DNA from 3 places in the Corallincola platygyrae genome. Region 2 is predicted to be linked to each of the others. Evidence: predicted binding sites of a transcription regulator. Region 2 holds the regulator's gene; each other region holds the start of a gene.

Region 1 (3,260 bases), on a different contig from region 2:
AAAAGCCGGTGGCATTTTTCGCCAGCGAGCGCCATTCATCCAGCTCTTCATTGTAACCCTCTGCTATCACCCCCCCATCCCTGATTAAGACAGGAGGTTGTTCAATAATCGCCTGGCTTAAAAGGCTATGAAGCTCTGGCTGAGGCTGGCACGCAGAAAGTAACTCGGCGAGTTTTACTGAGCCCAATGACGACAGAAGTTCCGCCAGGTCTGGCAGCAAGGCCAGTGTCGAACGAATACGGGTAAAATCTCTTGGTCTGGCTGAGCGCAGTGCCAGGCGCGCCAGTGCACGTTCTACATCGCTGACGCCCTTAAGTATTTGTTGAAGCTCATCGGTGACGATGCCATCAATCAGGTCTGCGATTGCTTCTTGTCTGCTGTTGATCAGCTTATTGTCCCTGAGAGGGCGGTGCAGCCAGCGTTTCAGTAAACGGCTCCCCATCGCAGTGGCAGTGCCGTCCAAGACCGATGCCAAGGTGTTTTCGTAGCCGCCTGACAGGTTTTGCGTCAACTCAAGGTTGCGACGGGTCGCTGCATCGAGGACGACGGCATCGTTATGCTGCTCTACCTGGATCTTGTCGATATGAGGCAACGCCGTACGTTGTGTGTCTTTGACGTATTGCAACAGGGCACCAGCCGCTTTGAGCGCTTCAGGAAGTGCTTCCACGCCAAAGCCTTTCAGATCTTTGGTGGCAAACTGCTGACACAACTGAGCTGTCGCCGTTGCCAGCTCAAACTCCCATTCTGGGCGGCGGCGAACGCCACTGATTCCCTCTATGAGCAGGGTATCCATGGTTTCAGAATAGAGGAGTTCCGCGGGTTGAGTACGTTGCAACTCGGCTTGTACGGCTTCTTCGGTCCCTAGTTGGCAGACCTGGAATCGACCACTGGTCAGGTCGAGTGTTGCATAGCCAAAAAGGCCATTATTTTCACTAATCGCGGCAAGCAAGTTGTCATGACGTTCATCCAGTAGCGCCTCATCGGTGACGGTACCGGGCGTCACGATACGCACGACTTTACGCTCTACGGGCCCTTTACTGGTGGCAGGATCGCCCACCTGCTCACATATGGCCACTGATTCACCGAGCTGAACCATGCGTGCCAAGTAACCTTCCACTGCGTGATAGGGAACACCGGCCATAGGGATGGGATCGCCAGCAGACCGTCCTCTGTGGGTTAAAGATATATCCAGTAACTCACTAGCGCGCTTAGCATCGTCATAAAACAGTTCGTAAAAGTCTCCCATGCGGTAGAACAGCAAGATATCCGGGTGTTCAGCCTTTAAACGCAGGTACTGCTGCATCATGGGCGTGTGCTGGGAGAGTTGTGTATCGCTGAGGGAAGGTGCAGTCATGAAATTACTAATTCTTGCTAATGAGAGCGTTGCTGCCAGATGTGCCATAGGATACGGCATCCTGAACATTGAAAAAACTGGCCAGGTTACATATCCAGTCCAAAGTAAATAGAAATATTCTTCGTCACATTTATACAGTGGTTTCTATTTTTAATACTGTACACGGTCTGTAACATCATGTTTTTAATGATTAAAAAAAATTGTTGTTGGTGAGGGTTGATACTGTATGAGCGTACAGTATACTGAGCAGTAATTGTCAGGGCGAACCTGTCCCGTGGAGATGAAAATGGACAACAATAAATCAAAAGCACTGTCAGCGGCGCTGTCTCAAATTGAACGCCAATTCGGTAAAGGCTCTATCATGCGACTGGGAGATTCTCAGGCGTTGGATATCGAAGCCGTATCAACCGGCTCACTTGGGCTAGACATCGCCCTGGGTATTGGCGGCTTGCCGATGGGGCGTATTGTTGAAATCTATGGTCCAGAATCATCCGGTAAAACCACACTAACGCTGCAAGTGATTGCTCAGGCACAACGCGCGGGCAAAACCTGTGCATTCGTTGATGCTGAACACGCATTGGATCCTGTTTACGCAGCCAAGCTAGGTGTGAATGTTGATGACTTGCTCGTGTCTCAGCCTGACACGGGTGAACAGGCGCTTGAGATATGTGACATGCTGGTTCGTTCTGGCGCAGTTGATGTTGTGATTGTTGACTCCGTTGCCGCATTGACACCTAAAGCGGAAATCGAAGGCGATATGGGTGATTCCCACGTAGGTCTTCAAGCGCGTTTGATGTCGCAGGCGCTGCGAAAGCTTACCGGTAATATTAAGCGCTCTAACACCTTGTGTATCTTCATTAACCAGATCCGTATGAAGATCGGTGTGATGTTTGGTAACCCGGAAACCACCACGGGTGGTAACGCGCTGAAGTTTTACTCATCGGTTCGTTTGGATATTCGTCGTACCGGTGCAGTTAAAGACGGCGACGAAGTTGTGGGTAACGAAACCCGCGTTAAGGTAGTGAAGAATAAGGTTGCTCCGCCGTTTAAACAGGCAGAGTTCCAAATCATGTACGGCGAAGGTATCTCTAAAGTTGGCGAGCTGATTGATTTGGGGGTGCAGCATAAGCTGGTTGAAAAAGCGGGTGCCTGGTACAGCTACAACGGTGACAAAGTAGGGCAGGGTAAAGCAAATGCCATGCGTTACTTTAAAGAGAATCCTGAACTGGCAGTCGAGGTAGAAGCCAAGCTGCGAGACATGCTTTTGCTCAAGCCTAAGCAGGAAGGCCAAGAAGATGAGCTGGCACCTGAAGTTGGTGAAGAGCTGTAACTTCTGGTTTGAATAAAGATGTATTAAACGCCGCCCTGCGCCTGTTGGGGCGGCGTGATCACTCCGAAAAAGAGTTGGTGAATAAGCTGCGCCAACGAAAATTCAATTCCGCCGATATTTCCCCCGTCATTGAACATTGTCTATCCGAAGGCTGGCTGGATGAGGCCCGTTTTTGCGAGAGTTATTGCAGGCGTCGTAGTGATGCTGGTTATGGCCCACAACGAATTCGTGCTGAGTTGAGCGAGCGAGGCATAGACAGTTACCTGATTGAACAAGCTTTTGCTAACAATGGCATTGACTGGCAACAAGCACTTATTCAATGCGCTGAAAGGCGTTTCAGTGCAGCTCCAAAATCCCATGAAGAACGTGCTAAGCAGATTCGTTTTTTGATCTATCGTGGCTTTAGTTACGATCAGGTCCAGAACATGTATAAATAATGAACTATTCTTCCTTTTCATACTCTTAACGAACGTTGTCAATTAGCAACAATCCGTTTTAGTTGCTTGATGGAGAAACTATGAAAAAGATCTGTTCGACGTGTGCATCGGTTTTCACCCTGATATTTCTGATGTTATC
Region 2 (3,260 bases):
CATTTCGCGAGCCATACCCAGGGCGACCAGAGACGCGACAAATATAGAGGCACCAAATTGTTGCAGCTGAACGGCACCAACAAACGCCAGGATCATACCGATCAAAACACTGATAAGAGCAACAATCGGAAATGCGCTGGGGCCCGCATCTTCCATGCATAGATAGACATCACGCCAGCGTAGCTTGGTCTTGCCGGAGAGCATACGTCCCACAGCAAAAAGCAACTCACCGATAAATGCCATGCTGACTCGGGTACTTTTCCACCAAGCCAATGTTGCCAGGCCGACCCGTTCAACAAACGGTGGTTTGGCTTCGTCCCTGCGGGACATATCTTTGCGCTTGGGATGGCTGGCAGCGAGTGCGCGGAGTTGCCTTACACCTGTGGGGAGGGACGAGATGTCGACCTTGAGTTCGTGCTCATCGGCGTAGCCTTGAACCTTTTCTATCAGCACAACCAGTGCGCTGTTCCATTCCTCTATGCCCGCATCGACAAAAGTCAGGCGCTCGCCCGCCGCGACTTTGGTTTTGAGATCATTTAGCAGCTCGGCCACGCGGGTATCTCCGCGCTGAAGCAGCCACTTTCCTGTCAACGCCAGTTCCCAACCTGTATCGTCGGGAAGGCGGCTGATGTTCAACTCTTGCATGCAATTCGAACAGTGAGGGATCGACCTTGATGTTCTCAGTCTGCAGTAGTTTCTGCTGAACTGCAAAAGCAGAACTGAAAAAAGAATGATGAATCAATGGATTGTCCAATCTGAAAATACTGATCAAAAAAACAGCGATTGTACTTGCCATACAGTAGTTACTGTATATACTCACAGTGTACTGTATGAAACAACAGGTATTGATATGCGCCCATTGACGCCCCGCCAGGCGGAAATCCTGGCCTTGATTAAGGACAACATCGAAGCAACCGGAATGCCGCCTACGCGAGCTGAGATCGCTCGTCGGTTAGGTTTCAAGTCGGCCAATGCGGCTGAGGAGCACTTGAAGGCGCTGGCCAAGAAAGGGTTGATTGAGATATTGCCAGGTACTTCTCGTGGTATCCGAGTGATACCCCAGGAAGGTGATGAAGCCGCAGCGAATGATGATGGCTTACCTTTGATCGGTCAGGTTGCAGCGGGTACGCCAATCTTGGCGCAGGAGCATGTTGAAGCTCACTACAAGGTTGATCCTCACCTGTTTCGTCCGAATGCGGATTTTCTACTCCGCGTCCATGGCGACAGTATGAAAGATATTGGAATTTTGGAAGGCGACTTACTGGCGGTACATAAAACCACCACTGCGAATAATGGTCAGGTGGTTGTGGCTCGTGTCGGTGACGACGAAGTGACCGTGAAACGGTTCGAGCAGAATGGACGCCAAGTGTTGCTGCATGCAGAAAATGAAGCCTACTCACCTATCAAAGTAGACCTGGGTGCGGAGAGCCTCTCGATTGAGGGCCTGGCAGTGGGCGTTATTCGAAATGGAGAATGGTTATGAGCCAGTTTCAACAAGCCAGTCTGTACAGCCGCCGTTTTGTCAGAGCCGAGGTTAAGGCCAACACGTCTCGTGCTTGGAAACGCTCAGAACGTGCCAGCAAGTTAGTGAGTGTCGAAGGCCAACATCAATCACTTTTAAACAGTATTCTTGCCAGTCAGAAAAGTAATCAATGGGTCGTATTAGTCGCGGCGCCAGATAAGCAGGTCGTAGATTGGCTGGTCGCTAATGGTGTCGATGGAGGCCGTCTGCTGCAGGTGCATCCAACCAGTGATCGTCAGTTGATGGCCGCGGTAATGAATGGTTTGGCTTCTAATCATTGTTGCGCCGTTGTCGGCTGGACAGATCTTTTGGATGAAACTCAATGGCAGGCACTGATTAGCGAAGCGCAGTGCTACAACACCAACAGCTTTCTCTTTCACAGACCCGTAGGCCGTTGCCATACGGGAACCCCATGGTCTTCAGCTGCCCGCGCTGCTGCCATGGTTGCAAGTGTGTCGGTCCACTGATCCCCCACAGTTTCAGTGTTCCAACCTAAGCCGCCTTCAAGGCGGCTTTTTTTATGTACAGGAAGTACGGTCTAAAATTGCTCCTGCATTTTAGACATTTCCGCCATCCTTGGCGGTCGTATGCCCAACGCTGGCGCATGGTACCCAATACACTTCGCGGGGCATGCTAACGCGCAGGAGCGGCGATACCCAAAGGGCACGCTGTGTATAGGAAGTACGCCCAACGCTGACTCCAGCCAATAAGAACTATCAGGGCATATATCAAAGCGCCTTAAAACTACCGCTACCACTAATCTATCTAATTAAAACATCTGCCTAAGGCATAAAATCGAGATTGATAGCCATCGCCAGGCTTTTGACCTAGATCAATCTCTCATCGTCACTTCTAATTGCAGCCCCCTTCAAATTTTTTGATTAATTCTTAGACGATTCAGGAATTATGAACAATTCTTACTTCAGGCCCGACAGCTGCATCCGCGATAAAAAATAAACCATAACGTGGACAGTAGCCGCTGCTGGGGTTTTGGGGAAAACGCTCCTAAACGAGCGTTTCAAAAGTGCGAGGAGAAGCCTCTTGTTACGGACTGCCACACGCCTAACGGCTGGGGTTGGTGCCCTTCTGCCGCTAATTACTGCCGCAGCGGAAACGCCGCTGAATATGACCAAAGGGGTCACGGCTGTTAGCCAGGATGTCTACCAGCTCCACATGACCATTTTCTATATCTGCTGTGTTATTGGTCTTATTGTTTTCGGGGTGATGTTCTGGTCGATCATCCATCACCGCAAGTCTAAAGGCGTCAAGCCTGCCCAGTTCCATGAAAGCACCAAGGTAGAAATCTTTTGGACTGCTGTGCCGCTACTGATCTTAATCGGTATGGCAATACCGGCCACCCAGGTCCTGATGAACATGGATGACACCAGTGAAGCGGACGTTACCGTGTTGGTGACAGGTTCTCAGTGGAAGTGGCACTACAAATACATAGATGACGACGTCGAGTACTACAGTCTGTTGGCTACCCCCAGGGCAGAAATTGAAAACAAGTTAGCCAAAACAGATAACTACCTGCTTGAAGTTGACCGTCCGTTAGTACTCCCAATCGGTAAAAAAGTGCGGTTTCTGATGACCTCTGACGACGTTATCCACAGCTGGTGGGTACCAGAATTTGCGGTTAAAAAAGACGCCAATCCAGGCTTTATTAACGAAGCGTGGACAAGAATTGATGAGCCTGGCACTTACCGAGGCCAATGTGCCGAGCTCTGCGGTAAGGATC
Region 3 (3,260 bases), on a different contig from region 2:
AATGGAAATAACAAACCGTGGATGTGCACGATTTCAGCCAGCAGCGGTAACTGCATCTCAAATTGAGGAGGTACAACGAAGCGGGTAAACCTGGGTTGCAGGCGGCCCTGCAGTTCTAATAGCCAACACAGTAATGCTCCGCCCAATCGTTTACGCACCTGCGCTGCAGGTAACGCCAAAAGTTGCTCCAGCTGACTCAGCCCTAACCGCTCCAGAGACTGCTTTTGCTCGACACTGATCGGCAGACTGGTAACAGGTAATCGAACCAACTGCGCCATCGTCGATTTTGCGCTCACCTGACGCCACGCTGTTGCGGTATAAGCCAAGGTAAATGCCGCTACTGGCGTATGTGCCGTTGCCCAACGGCAGGGGTAATCGAGTTGCTGCAATCCATGTTCAAATTGCGCTAAATACCCAGGCAAGCCGCCAAACAATCGCAGCATACTGCCGATCTCAATCACTAGGCTCTGAGGGGGAACAAGCAGGATCTGGGCAGAGTAATCGTTTGCCCAGAGCGCCAACTGCTGAAGTGCATCAAGGGATGTCAGAGACTCAGTTTGTTTACTACGTCTTTCTTTACCCGCACTCTTTTTACCTGAGTTCCCTTTAACCGAACTTTGGCCAAGTTCTCGGCTTGGCGTAAGCCCATACAAGCGCCGAGCATCACTGTCACTGACCAAAGTGACGTCGTCGACCAGCGCCAGCAGTGTGGCCAGCGTCATGCCCGGTTCAACCCCTTGAGCCGCCGCGATCTGATTACACTGGGAAACCTTATGTTTAGAATCCAGCAGCACCACTGTCTGGGCATCACCTAGACCGCGGCTACACCACTCCAGTGCCAGGTTCGGAAATTCTACCGCCAGCCAAGCCATACCCCTCTAACTCCATGGCCCTTGAATGATATCTGCACCAGAGGTTTGCAAGCAGGTTTGATGGGTTGATTGCGGTGTGATCTGTGGAAGCTGTAAACCTGTCGACAGATCTACCGTGAAAGGTTTAAGCGCCCAGCTACCCCGACGCTTAAATAGCTCAACACTCAATCCATCTTCCATCAGGCTAAGCGATAATCGGGTTGCTGCGGGAGAGCTTTGCAGCTGGGTAAATTGTTCACCTAACCACTGTGGGCGCAACATAAAAATCAGGGCATTGCCCTCTTCTGCGGCCAATTGCAGTCGGCGCAACTGAGTCATACTGGCTTGTAGCCTGGGGTCAGGTAACCAAAGCAGCACGCAGCTACAGCAGCCAGATTTCAACGCCTGTTCAGCACTCCATAACGCCTTCTTTAAACAACGAGATTCAACAATCAACTGTTGTGAAAGTTCGAGACCTGCTGCAGAGAGCGCTGGGGCATAAGGCATAGCAGGAGGATTTATCCACAACTGCCAGGCATCACGCGACGCTTGTTTAGCCATGGCAGGCAGCAGCAACTGTAATTCACCGATCCCTGGCTGTGATAACAGCAACTCGATTAATTCACCCGTGCGCCAGCCACCAGTTAATGCATCATCAAGCTTGGCTATCTGAGTCGGAAAAGAGCATTCTGAAGTTGTGCGAGGATTACGCCCCTGCCATATCGCACCACTATCAAATAAGGATTCAAGAGACCCCATTAACACCACCAAATACTGTATATGCATACAGTATAGATAATGTGTTATTTATGAGCAAACTCTTAACTGGCTATAAGGTTTGATCTCGCTCAGTTGTTTATTTATCGACCAGTGAGGGGGTTAACAATTTTTCAAATCACCCACATAAAATGTGGATTATATGTCTATTATTTATCCATCCTTGTACCCATAAAAATAATAAGGGTACGACCACGCGACGAAGAATGGATAAAGCCATGACTAACGGACGTTTGGCGGTACAAGTAAGATTCCTTGCCCTACTCACTTTGCTCTGCATCAGTGCGATGCTGAGCCTGGCCTATGCTGCACCCAAAGCGCAGATGTTGAAGCCATTTACCTCCCTGAGTGACGCCAGCAAACAGTGTGTTGCTTGCCACAAAGAACAAAACCCTGCGCTCTATCAACAGTGGGGGCGCTCCAAGCACTTTGGCGCCAACATTGGTTGCTACGAATGCCACAGTGCTGACCCCAATGATGCTGATGCTATCAAACATGAAGGGTTCGACATTGCGGTGATCGTATCGCCTAAAGATTGTGGGCAGTGCCACAACAAAGAAGTTGCTGAGTTTGCCGCCAGCCACCACGCCAAAGCAGGCCAGATTATCGGGTCTCTGGATAACTTCTTAGCAGAAGTCGTTGAAGGCCATTTAAGCTTTAACGGGCAATCTCCTGCCGCAGTGAGTGGCTGCTGGCAATGCCATGGTGCAGAGGTAAAAGTACTGAAAAATGGGGATCTGGACCCCACTACCTGGCCCAATACTGGCATTGGCCGAATCAACCCGGACGGTTCTGTCGGCGCCTGCAGCGCCTGTCACCAACGTCATGAGTTTTCTATGGTACAGGCCCGTCGTCCTGAAGCCTGCGGTAAATGCCACCTTGGTCCTGACCATCCACAGAAAGAGATCTATGAAGAGTCCAAACACGGCATTAACTTCTATGCCAATGTCGACCGTATGAATCTGGATTCATCAAAATGGATTGTGGGAGAGGATTATGATGCCGCTCCTACGTGCGCAACCTGTCACATGTCAGCCACACGTGAGCTACCACTGACCCACGATGTTGGCGCACGTATCAGTTGGACTTTACGCCCCGCCATTTCAGAAAAAATTGATGCCAAGGCATTGGCTCAGGGTAAAAAAGTAAAATCCTGGGAAGACCGTCGAGCCGATATGAAGAAGGTCTGTAGCGCATGCCATACCAGCCCTTGGGTGGAAAACTTCTATCAGCAGTTTGACCACTTGGTCGTGCTCTACAATGACAAGTTCGCCCGCCCAGGCAAAGCCATGATGGATATGCTGGCCAAACATGAGATGTTGACCAAACAGCAGTTTGACGAAGAGATCGAATGGACCTGGTTCTACCTATGGCACCACGAAGGTCGTCGCGCCCGTCACGGTGCCGCTATGATGGCACCAGACTACGTACAATGGCATGGCATGTACGAAATCGCTGAACGTTTCTACATAGAAATGGTGCCTCAGTATATTGAAGTCGTTGAGCACGCTGAACATGCAGGCAAGAGCGAACAGGCGAAAGAAGCCCGCGCGCTACTTGATGAGATCCTGTCACGCCCCGAACATGCCTGGTTCTCAGGTAAAGAGCCAGACTCCGTGAAACAAAAACGAC

Evidence for each region. The regulator LexA, encoded in region 2, represses DNA repair genes until DNA is damaged. The targets are predictions, from matches to a motif close to TACTGTATNNNNATACAGTA.
Region 1: the regulator LexA is predicted to act here: its motif matches at 1,575-1,594, upstream of recA (recombinase RecA).
Region 3: the regulator LexA is predicted to act here: its motif matches at 1,624-1,643, upstream of imuA (translesion DNA synthesis-associated protein ImuA).

What each region holds. Positions count from the first base shown of each region.
Region 1 is NZ_BAABLI010000016.1:63,014-66,273, forward strand. It holds gene mutS (DNA mismatch repair protein MutS) at 1-1,354, opposite strand, end outside; gene recA (recombinase RecA) at 1,641-2,684, shown strand; gene ABEA14_RS14300 (regulatory protein RecX) at 2,693-3,121, shown strand; gene ABEA14_RS14305 (hypothetical protein) at 3,202-3,260, shown strand, end outside.
Region 2 is NZ_BAABLI010000009.1:80,154-83,413, forward strand. It holds gene ABEA14_RS08510 (MlaE family ABC transporter permease) at 1-645, opposite strand, end outside; gene lexA (transcriptional repressor LexA) at 851-1,483, shown strand; gene ABEA14_RS08520 (hypothetical protein) at 1,480-1,989, shown strand; gene coxB (cytochrome c oxidase subunit II) at 2,609-3,260, shown strand, end outside.
Region 3 is NZ_BAABLI010000015.1:7,272-10,531, reverse strand. It holds gene ABEA14_RS12835 (Y-family DNA polymerase) at 1-872, opposite strand, end outside; gene imuA (translesion DNA synthesis-associated protein ImuA) at 879-1,610, opposite strand; gene ABEA14_RS12825 (multiheme c-type cytochrome) at 1,847-3,260, shown strand, end outside.